One region of the Promicromonospora sp. NPDC110617 genome, then DNA from elsewhere that is predicted to be linked to it. Evidence: riboswitches for the same ligand, from Rfam matches in the RefSeq annotation. Region 1 holds a riboswitch; each other region holds the start of a gene.
The links. A riboswitch is a leader RNA that binds a small molecule or an ion and turns the genes downstream of it on or off. The one in region 1 is predicted to bind thiamine pyrophosphate.

Region 1 (4,665 bases):
GGCCTACGGCGTCACCTCCACCACGCTGTTGCTGGCCATCGGCACCAACCCCGCCGCGGCGTCGGCCACCGTGCACCTCGCGGAGATCGGCACGACCCTCGCGTCCGGCGCCTCCCACTGGCGCTTCGGCAACGTGGACTGGAAGGTCGTCGCCAAGATCGGCATCCCCGGCGCGATCGGCGCGTTCGCCGGTGCCACCTTCCTCTCGTCGCTGTCGACGGAGGTCGCCGGACCGGTCATGTCGGTGATCCTGCTCCTGCTTGGCCTCTACGTGCTGCTGCGCTTCACGGTGCAGGGTCTGCCGACCCGCTCGGACAAGCCGCTGCGCAAGCGGTTCCTCGCTCCGCTCGGCCTCGTGGCCGGCTTCTTCGACGCCACCGGTGGCGGCGGCTGGGGCCCGGTCGGCACGCCCGCAATCCTCGCGAGCGGCCGCCTCGAGCCGCGCAAGGTGATCGGCTCGATCGACACGAGCGAGTTCCTGGTGGCCGTCGCCGCCAGCGTCGGCTTCTTCGTCGGCCTGTCCGGCGAGGGCATCGACTTCACCTGGGTGCTCGCCCTGCTCATCGGCGGCCTGATCGCGGCGCCGATCGCGGCCTGGCTGGTGCGCCTGGTGCCGCCGCGCATCCTGGGCTCGCTCGTGGGTGGCGTCATCGTGCTCACCAACTCGCGCACGCTGCTCAACAGCGACTGGATCGCCGCCTCCGACGCGGTGAAGATCCCGGTCTACGTGGTGATCTGGCTGGGCTGGGCCGCCGCCGTCATCTGGTCCGTGCGGGCGCACCGCAAGGCCCTGGCCGAGGAGACCGCCGTGAGCGAGAAGCCGGAGGCCGATAGCGTGTCGGCATGACGTCCGACCAGGTAGCGGTGATCACCGTCTCCGACCGCTGTGCCCGCGGCGAGGCCGAGGACCGGTCCGGTCCCGCGGCGGCGCGGATCCTGCGTGCGGCGGGGTTCACCGACCTGGTCACCCATCTGGTACCCGACGGCGTCGAGCCGGTCCGTGACGTGCTGCGGACCGTGCTCGACGCCGGCGCTCGTCTGGTGGTGACCACCGGGGGTACGGGGATCACGCCCCGCGACCTCACGCCCGAGGGCACCCGCGCCGTGCTGGACTACGAGGTACCGGGCGTCGCCGAGGCCGTCCGACAGCGGGGCACCGTCGCAGGCATCCCGACCGCCGCGCTCTCGCGGGGTCTGGTCGGCGTGGCACATGCCACGGGCGGCACGCGCGCGCTCGTCGTGAACCTGCCGGGGTCGACCGGGGGCGTGCGGGACGGCCTCGACGTGGTGCTCGCCCTCTGGCCGCACGTCCGCTCCCAGCTCGAGGGCGGCGACCACCCGGCTCCGGTGCCGCACTGACAAGGTCGCAGCGGCCGGGCCACCGGCTCCGGGCCGGGGTCAGCCGGGATCAGCCGCCCGCGAAGGGCGGGAGCACGTCGACCGTGCTGCCGTCCGGCACTGCCGCGTCGTCCGCCGTGGTCCGGGCGCCCGCGACCAGCAGCGCGCACTTCGGCAGCACGGCACCCAGGGCCGGGTGGGCGGCGGCGAGGGCGCCGCGGAGGGCGGCCACCGACGTCGGGCCGTCGAGCTGTTCGGAGGTGCGCCCCGCGGCCTCCCGGGCGCCGGCGAAGTAGCGGACCGTGATCACTCGGCACGCACCCAGTCGCCCGACTTGCCGCCCGTCTTGCGCTCCAGCCGCACGTCCGCGAGCGAGACCGACTTGTCGAGGCCCTTCACCATGTCGATCACGGCGAGACCGGCGACCGCGACGGCGGTGAGCGCCTCCATCTCGACGCCGGTGCGGTCAGCCGTGCGGACCGTGGCGGTGACGACGACGCCGTCGTCGGTCACCTCCAGGTCCACCGCTGCGCCGTGCACGCCGATCACGTGGGCCAGCGGCAGCAGGTCGGGCGTCTTCTTGGCCGCGGCGATACCCGCGACGCGCGCCACCGCGAGCACGTCGCCCTTGGGCACGGCGCCGTCGCGCAACGCCTGGATCACTGCAGGGGTGCAGCGGACCAGGCCGGAGGCCGTGGCCGAGCGTACGGTCGGCTGCTTGGTGGTGACGTCGACCATGCGGGCCTGGCCGCGGTCATCGAGGTGCGTGAAGCTCACGGCACCAGGGTGTCATGCCCTCACGCGGCGCTGCGCCGCGCGGCGATCCGCACCGCGGCGTTGTGCGCGCCCTTCGCGGCCAGCCGCTTGGCGAACACCGCGGTGCCGGCGGCGACGGCCGCGAACACGGTCGCCTGCAGCAGGTCCAGCTCCGGGTCGTCCGGCTTGTTGGGCGCGTCGTTTCCGGTCACGCCCTTCCAGATCATGCTGACGGCCTTCTGGGCGACCCAGCCGGCCGCGATCGTCAGTGCGAGGGTGCCGACCTTCTCGCCGAGTGTCTGTTCCGTCTCAATCTGGCCCATCTCCACACCGTAGCCCTCGACGGCCGACTAGGCTGCACGGAAACGACAGGGGAGCGCCCCGATGGCGCTGAGAGTGCGGAGAGCCGCAGACCCTTGAACCTGATCCGGTTGACACCGGCGGAGGAAGTCGGAGGAATGATGTCGCGTCTTTCCGGTGCCCACGGGGGCACCATCCCTACCGTCGCGGTCGCGCTGTCGACGGCACTGCTGCTCGCCGGGTGCTCCGGCGGATCCGGCTCCGGGTCCGGCGACGACTCGTCCGCCACCGGCGACCCGGGGACCGTGACGCTGGTGACCCACGACTCCTGGGCGCTCGACGAGAAGCTGATCGACCAGTTCGAGCAGGAGTCCGGCACGACGGTCGAGGTCAGCGCCGCGGGTGACGCCGGCACGCTGGTGAACCAGCTCGTGCTGACCAAGGACGCCCCGCTCGGGGACGCGGTGTTCGGCATCGACAACACGTTCGCCTCCCGCGCGCTGGAGGCCGGCGTGGTCGAGCAGTACACACCCGCGGACCTGCCCCAGGGCGCCGAGCAGCTCGGCGGCGCGCTCACGCCCGTCGACCAGGGCGACGTCTGCGTGAACGCCGACGAGGCCTGGTTCGAGGAGTCCGGCCTGGAGGTGCCGACGACGCTGGAGGACCTCGCCGACCCGCAGTACAAGGACCTGCTCGTGGTGACCAACCCGGCGACGTCGTCCCCGGGGCTCGCGTTCCTGCTGGCGACGATCGGGGCGTTCGGCGAGGACGGGTTCGAGGACTACTGGGCCTCGCTCGTGGACAACGGCGTCAAGGTCGCCGACTCGTGGGAGGACGCGTACTACGTCGACTTCTCCGGGGCGGGCGAGGGCGGCGAGCGGCCGCTCGCACTGTCCTACGCGACGTCGCCGGCGTTCACGGTGAGCGAGGACGGCTCGGAGTCGACCACCAGCGCGCTGCTGGAGACCTGCTTCCGGCAGGTCGAGTACGCGGGCGTGCTCGCGGGATCCGACAACCCGGAGGGCGCGCGAGCGCTGGTGGACTTCCTGCTCACCCACGACGTCCAGGCCGCCCTGCCCGAGTCGATGTACATGTACCCGGCCGACGCGGCCGTGGAGCTGCCCGCCGACTGGCAGAAGTTCGCGCCCCAGGCCGACGCCCCGTTCGAGGTGGACCCGGCCGACGTGAGCGAGCACCGCGACGAGTGGATCGAACGGTGGACCGAGACCGTCGTGGGCTGAGCCGGAGGCGCAGCGCAGGGTGGGGGCCGAGGAACGAGGCACCCGCCCGGAGCGGAGCCGCAGGCTCAGCCCACCAAGGGCAGAGCCTGAGCCGGAGGCGCAGCGCATCAGGGCCGAGGAACGAGGCACCCGCCCGGAGCGGAGCCGCAGGCTCAGTCCACCAAGGGCAGGGCCTGAGCCGGAGCCCGGGCTGGAGGCACGGGCTGCGACCCGCGCCCCTCCTCTGGGGCGTGGCGGTCGCCGTTCCCCTCGGCTTCCTCGCGGTCTTCTTCGCGTGGCCGGTGGCGGCACTCGTGGTGCGCGGGTTCGTGCCCGACGGCGCGCTCGACCTCACCGGGTTCGTCGAGGTGCTCACCCGCCCCCGCACGTGGCGGCTCGTGGGGCTCACCCTCACCCAGGCGGTGCTCGGCACGGCGTTCTCCGTGCTGCTCGGCCTACCGCTGGCCTACCTCCTGTACCGGCGGTCGTTCCCGGGGCGCAGCCTGGCGCGTGGGCTGGTGACCGTGCCGTTCGTGCTGCCCGCCGTGGTGGTCGGCGTCGCGTTCCGCGCGCTGTTCGCGCCGAGCGGTGCGCTCGGGTTCCTCGGGCTGGAGGAGTCGCTCGCCGGGATCGTCGTCGCGCTCGTCTTCTTCAACGTGTCCGTGGTGGTGCGCACCGTGGGCGGGCTCTGGGAGCGGCTCGACCCCCGGGCCGAGGAGGCCGCGGCGTCGCTGGGCGCCGGTCCGGCCCGCGTGTTCCGCACCGTCACGCTGCCCTCGCTCGCGCCCGCGATCACCTCGGCGGCGTCGGTGGTGTTCCTGTTCTGCGCCACGGCGTTCGGGGTGGTGCTCGTGCTCGGCGGTGTGCGGTACGGCACCATCGAGACCGAGATCTGGACCCGCACCACGCAGTTCCTGGACCTGCGGTCGGCCTCCGTGCTGTCCGTCCTGCAGCTCGTGGTCATCTCCGCCGCCCTGGCCGTCTCCGCGCGCGCCCGCCGGCGGCGCGAGGCCGCGCTGCACCTGGTGTCGGCGCGGCGCTCGGCGCGCCC
Region 2 (4,665 bases), on a different contig from region 1:
CGCGGCGGCCCTTGAGCGCCTTGCCCACGATCTCCTCGGACTCGCCGCGCGAGTAGGCGTCGGCCGTGTCGATGAAGTTGATGCCCGCGTCGAGGGCCTTGTGGATGATCTTGACCGACTCGTCGTGGTCCGGGTTGCCGATCGCGCCGAACATCATCGCGCCGAGCGCGTAGGGGCTGACCTTGATGCCGGTCCGGCCGAGGCTGCGGTACTGCATGGGGCCCTCCTGGGGTCGAGAGGTCTGGTGGGCGTCACCGCGATGCCGTAGTCTTGAGCTAAGCGGAACGCTCTTCCAGAACTATATGGAAAGCCATTCCGGTTAGCAAGAGATCGGGAGCGAAGTGATCCAGAACACAGAGCAGCGGCCGCTGCGCCGCGACGCGCAGCGCAACATCGACGCGCTGCTCGACGCCGCCAAGCAGGTCTTCGGCACGTCGGGCGTGGACGCGCCCGCCAAGGAGATCGCCGACCTGGCCGGCGTCGGGGTCGGCACGCTCTACCGGCACTTCCCCAAGCGGTCCGACCTGGTCAAGGCCGTGTTCCAGGCCGAGGTCGACGCCACCGCCGACGCCGCGCCGGTGCTCGCCGCCGAGCACCCGCCGGTCGTCGCGCTCGAGAAGTGGCTCCACCGCTACACCCAGTTCCTCGTGACCAAGCGCGGGCTCGCCTCGGCGCTGCACTCCGGCGACCCGGCGTTCGACGCCCTGCCCGCCTACTTCATCGGGCGGCTCGGCCCCGCCCTCGGCTCGCTGCTCGACACCGCCGTCGCGGCCGGCGCCGTCCGCGCCGTCGTCAGCCCGCAGGACCTCCTGTACGCCGTGTCCAAGCTGTCGCTGCCCATGGAGGACGAGGAGCCGGACCACGGCCGGCGCATGCTCGACCTGCTCGTCGACGGGCTGCAGTTCCGGGCGGAGCACTCCGCGGACCAGGACGGCAGCTGCGCATGACGGCGGGCGGCCTCACCAGCAGCGAAGACGCCCGGGACTACGGTCGCGGCCTGCTGGTCGGCCGCGCCGTCCGGCTGCGCCCCCTGGCCGAGGACGACCTGCCGCACCTGGACCGGTGGTGGCGGGACTCCGAGTGGCAGCCCTTGCAGCAACCCACCGTGCGTCCCCGGCCGGCTGGGCCGGCCGCCGACCTGTTCCGCGCGTGGAGCGCCAACACCGACCCGGGCGCGGTCGGCCTGAGCGTCGAGACCGTCGAGGACCCGCACCTCGTCGGGCACGTGACCATCCACGGAGCCGGCCTGCCGCAGCGCACCGGCACCCTCGGCATCATTCTCGGGCCCGAGCACACCGGGCACGGGTACGGGTCCGACGCCGTCCGCGTCATGCTCCGGTACGCCTTCCAGGAGATGAACCTGCACCGCGTCGAGCTGAGCGTCTGGAGCTTCAACACCGACGCGCGGCGCGCGTACGAACGGTGCGGCTTCGTCGTGGAGGGACGACGCCGGGAGGCCGTCTTCCACGCCGGCCGCTACCACGACGACGTCGTCATGGGCGTGCTCGCGAGCGAGTGGACCGCGACGGGGTCGAGCTAGCACCGCACCCACGGAGCCGGTTTCGGGCGGACGCCGTCCGCGACTAGGGTGGGCCCACTTGGCGCGGGGCGCCGGGCACCCGCCCGGCTGAGATGCACCCGTGGAACCTGATCTAGGTAGTGCTAGCGAAGGGAACGCCTCATGGGCTCCGTCCTGCCCGACGCCGTCGCGTCGGTCGTCACCGCGGTGCGCGACACCGCACCCCTGGTGCACTGCGTGACCAACGTGGTGGTCACCAACTTCACCGCCAACGTCCTGCTCGCCGCCGGCGCGGCACCGGCCATGGTCGCCGACCCCGAGGAGGCGCCCCTCATGGCCGGCGCCGCCGGCGGCCTGCTCGTCAACCTCGGCACCGTCGAGGGCGGCCAGGCCGACGGCATGCGGGCCGCCGTCGACGGCGCCACCGCCGCGGGCGTGCCCTGGGTGCTCGACCCCGTGGCCATCGGCGCGCTGCCGCTGCGCACCCGACTCGCGGCCGAGCTCTTCGCGCGCGGCCCCGCCGTCGTGCGCGGCAACGCGTCCGAGATCCAGGCGCTCGCCGGCGGCGCCGGCGGCCGGGGCGTCGACTCCCTCGACACGCCCGACGCCGTGCGGGACGTCGCACTGGGCCTGGCCCGGGCCTCCGGGGCGGTGATCGCCGTCAGCGGCGCGTCCGACCTGATCACCGACGGCGAGCGCGTCGTGCGCGTCCAGGCGGGCACCTCCCTGATGACGCGCGTGACCGGCGTCGGCTGCTCGCTCGGCGCGCTGGTCGCTGCGTGCTCCGCCGTCACCGAGGACCGCCTGCTCGCCGCGACCGCCGCGACGGCCTGGCTGTGCGTCGCCGCCGACCGCACCACGTCGACCGCCCCCGGCAGCTTCGCCGTGGAGCTGGTCGACCGCGTGTTCGACGTCGACGCCGAGGCCGTCGGGTTCGGCGCCGGGCTGGTGAACGAGCCCGCCGCCGGGCATGAGCCCGCGCGGGCCGAGGCATGAGCGCCCGGATCCGCCTCGACCCGTCCGTCTACCTCGTCACCGACACCCAGCAGTGCGGCGGCCCCGCCGGGGTCGTCGCCACGGTGGGCGCGGCGGTCGACGGCGGCGTGACCGCCGTCCAGCTCCGCGACCCGGGCGCGACCACCCGCGAGCTCGTGGACCTCGGCCGCGCCCTGGTCGCCCTGCTGCGGCCGCTCGGCGTCCCGCTCGTGGTGGACGACCGGGTGGACGTGGCGCTCGCGATCGACGCCGACGGCGCCCACGTGGGCCAGCGCGACCTCGACCCCGTCTCGGCGCGGCGGCTGCTGGGGCCGGACCGGCACCTCGGGCTGAGCGTCAGCACGCCGGAGGAGGCGCAGGCCGCGGCCGACCTGCCGCCCGGCACCGTCGACCTGCTCGGGGTGGGCCCGGTGCGACCCACCCTGACCAAGTCCGACGCCCGGCCGGCGATCGGCTTCACCCGGCTGAGCGTCGTCACGGCCGCCGCGGCGCTGCCGTGCGTGGCGATCGGCGGGCTGCGGGCCGCGGACGTCGCCGCGCTGCACGGCGCCGGTGCGGCCGGCAGCGCCGTCGTCTCCGCCGTCTGCGGGCGGCCCGACCCGGCCGCCGCGGCGCGGGAGATCGCGCTGGCCTGGGCGGCGGCGCGGGCCGAGAACCGCTCCGGCGTGCGCTCGGGGGCGACGACGGGACCGGCCTCGTGAGCGCGCCGGCGCGGGACGCGGCCCAGGTCGGCGAGGTCTCTCGCGCCATCGAAGCGCGTCCCGCCGAAGCCGCCGCTCGCAACGACACAGCCCCGCGCGTGCGCCCGCCCGGCCATCCCGTCGTGGCTCTGACGATCGCGGGCTCGGACCCGTCGGGCGGCGCCGGGATCCAGGCCGACCTGAAGACCTTCGCGGCGCTCGGCGGCTACGGCTGCGCGGTGCTCACGGGGCTGACGGCGCAGTCCACGACCGGCGTGACGCGGGTGCACCCCGTGCCCGCCGACATGGTGCGCGCGCAGCTCGACACGCTGTTCGCCGACGTCGCCGTGGACGCGATCAAGATCGGAATGACCACGGACGCCGCCGTCGCCCGGGCGGTCGTGGCGGCACTGCGGGACCTGCGGGCCGCCGAGCAGGCCCCGTTCGTGGTGCTCGATCCGGTGATGGTCGCGACGTCGGGCGACCGGCTGCTGGCGCCCGACGCCGAGGCGGTGCTCCGCGACGAGCTGCTCCCCCTGGCCGACCTCGTGACGCCCAACCTGCCCGAGGCCGCCGTGCTGCTCGGCGTCGAACCGGCCCGCGACGGCAGTGAGGCGGCGGACCAGGCCCGGGCGCTGCGGGCGCTCGGGGCGGGGTATGCGCTGGTCAAGGGCGGGCACCTGGACTCGGCGGAGTCGGTCGACCACCTCGCGGGGCCCGGGGTCAGCGGGGACGGCGTCGCCACGGACGGCGTCGTCGCCCTGGTGGCGCTCCGGATCCCCACGCGGAACACCCACGGCACGGGCTGCACGCTCAGCTCGGCGTGCGCGGTGCTGCGACCCGTGCACGACAGGTGGGAACCCGCCGTCCGGGCCGCCAAGGAGTACCTGACCGGAGCGTTGCGCGCGGCGGACGGCCTCGTCGTCGGCGGCACCGGCACGACGACCGGCCCGTGGCATGGTCACGGCCCGGTCGACCACGGCTTCGCGACCCGCGCACCGGCCAGCTGACCGCCTGACCACCCGGCTGACTCGGCCACGTCGAACCGGCGAGTCAGCCGGGTGGTCCGCCTACGCCGACTTGAGGATCTCCGCCGCCCGGGCCCGCGCCCAGGCGTCGGCCTCCAGCACGCCCTCGACCGACGACGCGTCGCCCGCAGCCGTCGTCCCGTGCGCCTCGACGACCGCGGCCACCGTGTCGACGATGTCGAGGAACCCGATCGTGCCGTCGTGGAAGGCGTCCACGCACACCTCGTTCGCGGCGTTGTAGACCGCGGGATGGGTCCCGCCGGCCTCGCCCACCTGGCGGGCCAGCCGGACCGAGGGGAAGGCGTCGTCGTCCAGGGGCAGGAACTCCCAGCTCGCGGCCTGCGTCCAGTCGATCCCGACGTCGACGTCGGGCAGCCGCTCGGGCCACGACAGGCCGAGCGCGATCGGCACGAGCATCCGCGGCGGCCCGGCCTGCGCGATG
Region 3 (4,665 bases), on a different contig from region 1:
GACCAGGTGCTCCGCCTGCGTGGTCAGGCCCGGCGCCTCGCTGATCCACGCGAAGTGGCGCGGCGGGTCCCACTCGTCCATCAGCCAGATCGCGAGCGGCAGCTTGGGCTGCTCGATCCGCACCTGCGAGCCGACGTCCGGCGGGTTGGGCCCGTCGATGATCTCGACCGACGTCATGGACGACGTCCAGTCGGGCATGTGCTCGACGTCGGACAAGACCGCCCAGACGGCCTCGGGCGAGGCGTCGATCACGGCGGTGGTGCTGTAGCTCGGCATCGGTGCTCCTGTCCTGAAGGGTGACGCCGGCGGCCGGCGTCACCCCCTAGTCTCGACCTCGGGGCGCGATCTCGCGCCCGGCCGACACGCTCGAGGCCGACGAGCCTCAGGCCCGGACGGGCGGCGTCGGCCAGGTGGGGGCGGACAGGCCCTGCTCGAAGAAGAGGTACTCGTGCACCGACGAGATCTCGAACGCCCGCAGCATGCGCGCGCGCTCGTCCGGGGAGACCCAGCGGGCCGCGTCGTCGGCCAGCCGGCGGGCCTGCCGGGTCGACTCCTGGAAGGCCTCGGCGCCGTAGGTGCCGATCCAGGTCGCGTACGGGTGGCCCGCCAGGCCGCCGGGGCGGCGTCCGGCCAGGTCCACGAGCACGCTCCCGACGTGCGCGTAGAGCCAGTAGCAGGGCAGGAGCGCGGCGACGGTCTCGGCGTAGCCGCCCGACGCCGCGGCGTGCAGGTGGCCCGTGTAGGCCGCGGTCACGGGCGACGGTTCGACCGCGGCGACGTCGCCCGCCGCCAGCCCGGCGTGCGCGCCCAGCCAGTCGCGGTGGAGCGCCGTCTCGACCTCCAGCGCCGTCACGGACGACCGCGCGAAGAAGCCCTGCGCGGCCGGGTCGGGCGCCACCTGCGCGGCGCGCGCCAGGACGCGCGAGTACTCGCGCAGGTAGGCGGCGTCCTGGGCGAGGTAGAACGCGAAGGACTCGGCGGGCAGCGAGCCGTCCGCGAGCGCCTTGACGAACGGCATGTGCTCGACGGCGTCGCGCCAGCCCGCGATGCGTTCCCACGCCTCCTCGGTGAACGGGCGGACGGCGGCGGGGCCGGACGGGGTCTGGGTGGAAACGGGGACAACAGAAGAAGTCACGGTGGACATCCCTTCGCCAGCATGATCTGGATCAGGTTCGACGGGTGTGGTCTCAGCCCTGGCAGGGCACCCCGTGTCACGTGCGGCAGACGCTACCGGATCGAGCGGGCCGCGGGCTGCCCGGCCTGGCGGGTCGTAGGCTGCCGCCATGACAGACCGCCCGATCCGCATCGGTGTCCAGCTCCAGCCGCAGCACGCCGACTACTCCGCCCTGCGTGACGCGGTGCTCCGCGCCGAGGACGCGGGTGTCGACATCATCTTCAACTGGGATCACTTCTTCCCGCTGCGGGGCAACCCCGACGGCAAGCACTTCGAGTGCTGGACCATGCTCGGCGCGTGGGCCGAGCAGACCGAGCGCGTGGAGATCGGCGCCCTCGTGAGCGGCATCGGCTACCGCAACCCCGACCTGCTGGCGGACATGGCCCGCACGGTCGACCACATCTCCGGCGGGCGGTTGATCCTGGGGCTGGGCGCGGGCTGGTTCGAGAAGGACTACGACCAGTTCGGCTACGAGTTCGGCACGGCCGGTTCGCGCATCGCGAGCCTGGCCGACGCGATGCCGCGTATCAAGGCCCGACTGGCGGCCGGCAACCCGGCGCCGTCGCGCGAGATCCCGGTCCTGATCGGCGGCGGCGGCGTGCGCAAGACGCTGCGGATCGTGGCCGAGCACGCCGACATCTGGCACTCGTTCGGCGACCTGCCGACCCTGACGAGCAAGTCGGCGATCCTCGACGAGCACGGAGCCGCCGTCGGGCGCGACACCGCTGCACTGGTCGAGCGCTCGGTGCAGGCGCAGGGCTCGCCCGCTCAGGAGGGTGCGGCCCTCGTGGCGGCCGGGGTCAGCCTGTTCACCGTCGGGGTGACCGGCCCGGACTACGACCTGTCGACCGTCACGGACTGGGTCGCCTGGCGCGACGCGCGGGGCTGACCCAGGCGCAGCGCGCTGTTGACCAGGCCCAGGTGGCTGAACGCCTGGGGTGTGTTGCCGAGGTGCCGGCCGGTGGCCGGGTCGTACTCCTCGCTGAGCAGGCCCAGGTCGTTGCGCACGGCGAGCAGTCGTTCGAACAGGGCGACGGACTCGTCGACCCGGCCGATGCCGTGCAGCGCGTCGACCAGCCAGAAGTTGCACACCAGGAACGTCGCCTCGGCGCCGGGCAGGCCGTCCACCCGGTCGTCGGCCTCGTTGTGGTACCGCCGCAGCAGCCCGTCCTGACCCAGCTCGCGCTGCACGGCGTCCACGGTGCCGACCACGCGGGGGTCGTCCCAGGGCAGGAAGCCGACCTGGCCGATCAGCAACAGCGCCGCGTCGAGCCCGTCCGAGCCGTAGAACTGCGTGAACGTGTTCCGCTCGGCGTCGAACCCGTGGGTGCAGACGTCGTCGTGGATCCGGTCGCGCACGGCGCGCCAGCGTTCGACGGGTTCGTCCGGCAGGCCGTACTTCTCGACGGCGCGGACGGCCCGGTCGAAGCCCGCCCAGGCCATGACGCGCGAGTGCACGAACGCGCGGCGCGGGCCCCGCACCTCCCAGAGCCCGTTGTCGAGGTCGTCCCAGTGCTCCTCGAGGTGCTCCAGCAGCGCCCGCTGCAGCCGCCACACGTCCTGGTCCTGCTCCAGCCCCGCCTCGCGCGCCTGGTGCAGGGCATCCAGCGTCTCGCCCCACACGTCGATCTGGAGCTGGCTCGCCGCGTCGTTGCCGATCCGCACCGGTGCGGAACCCTCGAAACCGGGCAGCCAGTCGAGCGTGTACTCCGGCAGCCGCCGCCGGCCGTCGAGCCCGTACATGATCTGCAGGTCCGCCGGGTCCCCCGCCACCGCGCGCAGCAGCCACGCCCGCCACTCGCGCGCCTCGTCGATGAAGCCCGTGCCGATCAGCGCCTGCAGGGTCAGCCCGGCGTCGCGCAGCCAGCAGTACCGGTAGTCCCAGTTCCGGGTGCCGCCGAGCTGTTCGGGCAGCGACGTCGTGGCCGCCGCCGCGATCGCCCCCGTCGGGGCGTAGGTGAGGGCCTTCAGCGTGATGAGCGAGCGGTGCACGGCGTCGGGCCACTGCCCGGTGTAGCTGCAGCCCTCGAGCCAGGACTGCCAGAAGTCCTCGGTGTCGCGCAACGCAGCGTACGGCTCCACCGGGTCCTGGGTCTCCAGGTGGGACGCGTGGTAGTTCAGGACGAACGGCACCCGGTCGCCGGGCCCCACGGTGAACTCGGCGCGCAGCACCGCCCCGTCGGTCGACCCCTCGTGCGCCATCGGGACCACCGAGTCGATGCGCACGGAGTCCGGGCCCGCGACGGCCCGCAGCGCGTCCCCGTCCTGGGTGATCCAGGGCACGATGTTCCCGTAGTCGAACCGGAGCCGCAGCTCGGTGGTCATGGGGACGTGGCCGCTGACGCCCTCGACGATCCGGACCAGATCGGCCTCGTCACCGCGCGGCGGCATCAGGTCGACCACCCGGACCCGGCCCTCGGGCAGGTCCCACTCCGTCTCCAGGATCAGCGTGCCGTCCCGGTAGCGCCGGCTCGTGCAGTCGCCGCCCGACGTCGGGCCCAGGCGCCACGACCCGTGCCGCTCGTCCCCGAGCAGCGCGGCGAAGCACGCCGGCGAGTCGAAACGCGGCAGGCACATCCAGTCGACCGATCCGTCCCGGCCGATCAGTGCGGCGGTCTGGAGGTCACCGACCATCCCGTAGTCCTCGATGCGACGCGTCACGGGACCACCCTAGGTTCGGCCCGACCCGCTGAACAGCACACGACACGCGCCCGCCCACCCTCACTCACGTGTCAGACGTACAGGTCACGCGGGTGACCTGTACGTCTGACACGTGCGCGGGTGGCGGCGTCGAGGCTCAGAACGACGAGGCGTCCGCTGCGTACACCCACCGGTAGCCCGGGTACTCACCGAGCGACCACAGATAGTCCCGCGTCGGGTCGTAGGACAGGTCCTCCGCCCCCACGGTCAGCGCGTTCCCGTGCCGCACGATCGAACCCGACGGCGCCACGAACGTGTGCAGGTCACCGTCCGAGTTCGGGTCCGAGTGGTCGGAGCCGTCGCTCTGCGAGAAGAAGAACTCACCGTTGATCGCCGTCGAACCCTGCACGCTCTCCAGGTCCGTCCGGTAGGCCTCGGTCGCCTTGATGATCCCGTCCGACGCCGGCTTCAGGAACCGGTTCGTGTAGTCGATCGGCACCCGGATCGTCCGGACCTGCGCGCCCGCGTCGACGTCGGCCGCACTGCGGTACTCGCTGACGACCACCGAGTCCGGCGTGCTCGTCCGGTCCAGCGAGACCGAGGAGTGCTGGAGCTGCGCGTACCCGCCCGCCGTCGAGTCAGTGAACTTCGCCGTCTGCGGCAGCACGTACTTGTAGTCGAAGGCCTGGTACGAGCCGTCCGACTGCCGCCCGATCGCCGACGAGTCGCCCGTCGAGACCTGCCACAGGTGGTCCAGGTCGAACACCCGGAAACCGCCGCTCGTGTCCGCCACGTACAGCAGGTTCCCGTACCACATGATGCCGCCCGCATGGACGTTCACAGCCTTGAAC

Region 2: another riboswitch for thiamine pyrophosphate. It lies ahead of thiM (hydroxyethylthiazole kinase); the one in region 1 lies ahead of ACZ7LE_RS21735 (thiamine ABC transporter substrate-binding protein).
Region 3: another riboswitch for thiamine pyrophosphate. It lies ahead of ACZ7LE_RS10600 (TenA family protein); the one in region 1 lies ahead of ACZ7LE_RS21735 (thiamine ABC transporter substrate-binding protein).

The regions. Positions count from the first base shown of each region.
Region 1 is NZ_JBVKBM010000004.1:2,293-6,957, forward strand. It holds gene ACZ7LE_RS21710 (sulfite exporter TauE/SafE family protein) at 1-847, shown strand, start outside; gene ACZ7LE_RS21715 (MogA/MoaB family molybdenum cofactor biosynthesis protein) at 844-1,359, shown strand; gene ACZ7LE_RS21720 (MoaD/ThiS family protein) at 1,409-1,648, opposite strand; gene moaC (cyclic pyranopterin monophosphate synthase MoaC) at 1,645-2,115, opposite strand; gene ACZ7LE_RS21730 (DUF4235 domain-containing protein) at 2,136-2,417, opposite strand; TPP riboswitch at 2,455-2,560, shown strand; gene ACZ7LE_RS21735 (thiamine ABC transporter substrate-binding protein) at 2,556-3,635, shown strand; gene ACZ7LE_RS21740 (ABC transporter permease) at 3,866-4,665, shown strand, end outside.
Region 2 is NZ_JBVKBM010000001.1:2,119,926-2,124,590, reverse strand. It holds gene ACZ7LE_RS09335 (aldo/keto reductase) at 1-217, opposite strand, end outside; gene ACZ7LE_RS09330 (TetR/AcrR family transcriptional regulator) at 342-947, shown strand; gene ACZ7LE_RS09325 (GNAT family N-acetyltransferase) at 944-1,540, shown strand; TPP riboswitch at 1,595-1,692, shown strand; gene thiM (hydroxyethylthiazole kinase) at 1,682-2,515, shown strand; gene thiE (thiamine phosphate synthase) at 2,512-3,216, shown strand; gene thiD (bifunctional hydroxymethylpyrimidine kinase/phosphomethylpyrimidine kinase) at 3,339-4,205, shown strand; gene dxr (1-deoxy-D-xylulose-5-phosphate reductoisomerase) at 4,266-4,665, opposite strand, start outside.
Region 3 is NZ_JBVKBM010000001.1:2,418,257-2,422,921, reverse strand. It holds gene ACZ7LE_RS10605 (SRPBCC family protein) at 1-276, opposite strand, end outside; gene ACZ7LE_RS10600 (TenA family protein) at 383-1,135, opposite strand; TPP riboswitch at 1,127-1,219, opposite strand; gene ACZ7LE_RS10595 (LLM class F420-dependent oxidoreductase) at 1,284-2,063, shown strand; gene ACZ7LE_RS10590 (glycoside hydrolase family 15 protein) at 2,009-3,835, opposite strand; gene ACZ7LE_RS10585 (hypothetical protein) at 3,972-4,665, opposite strand, start outside.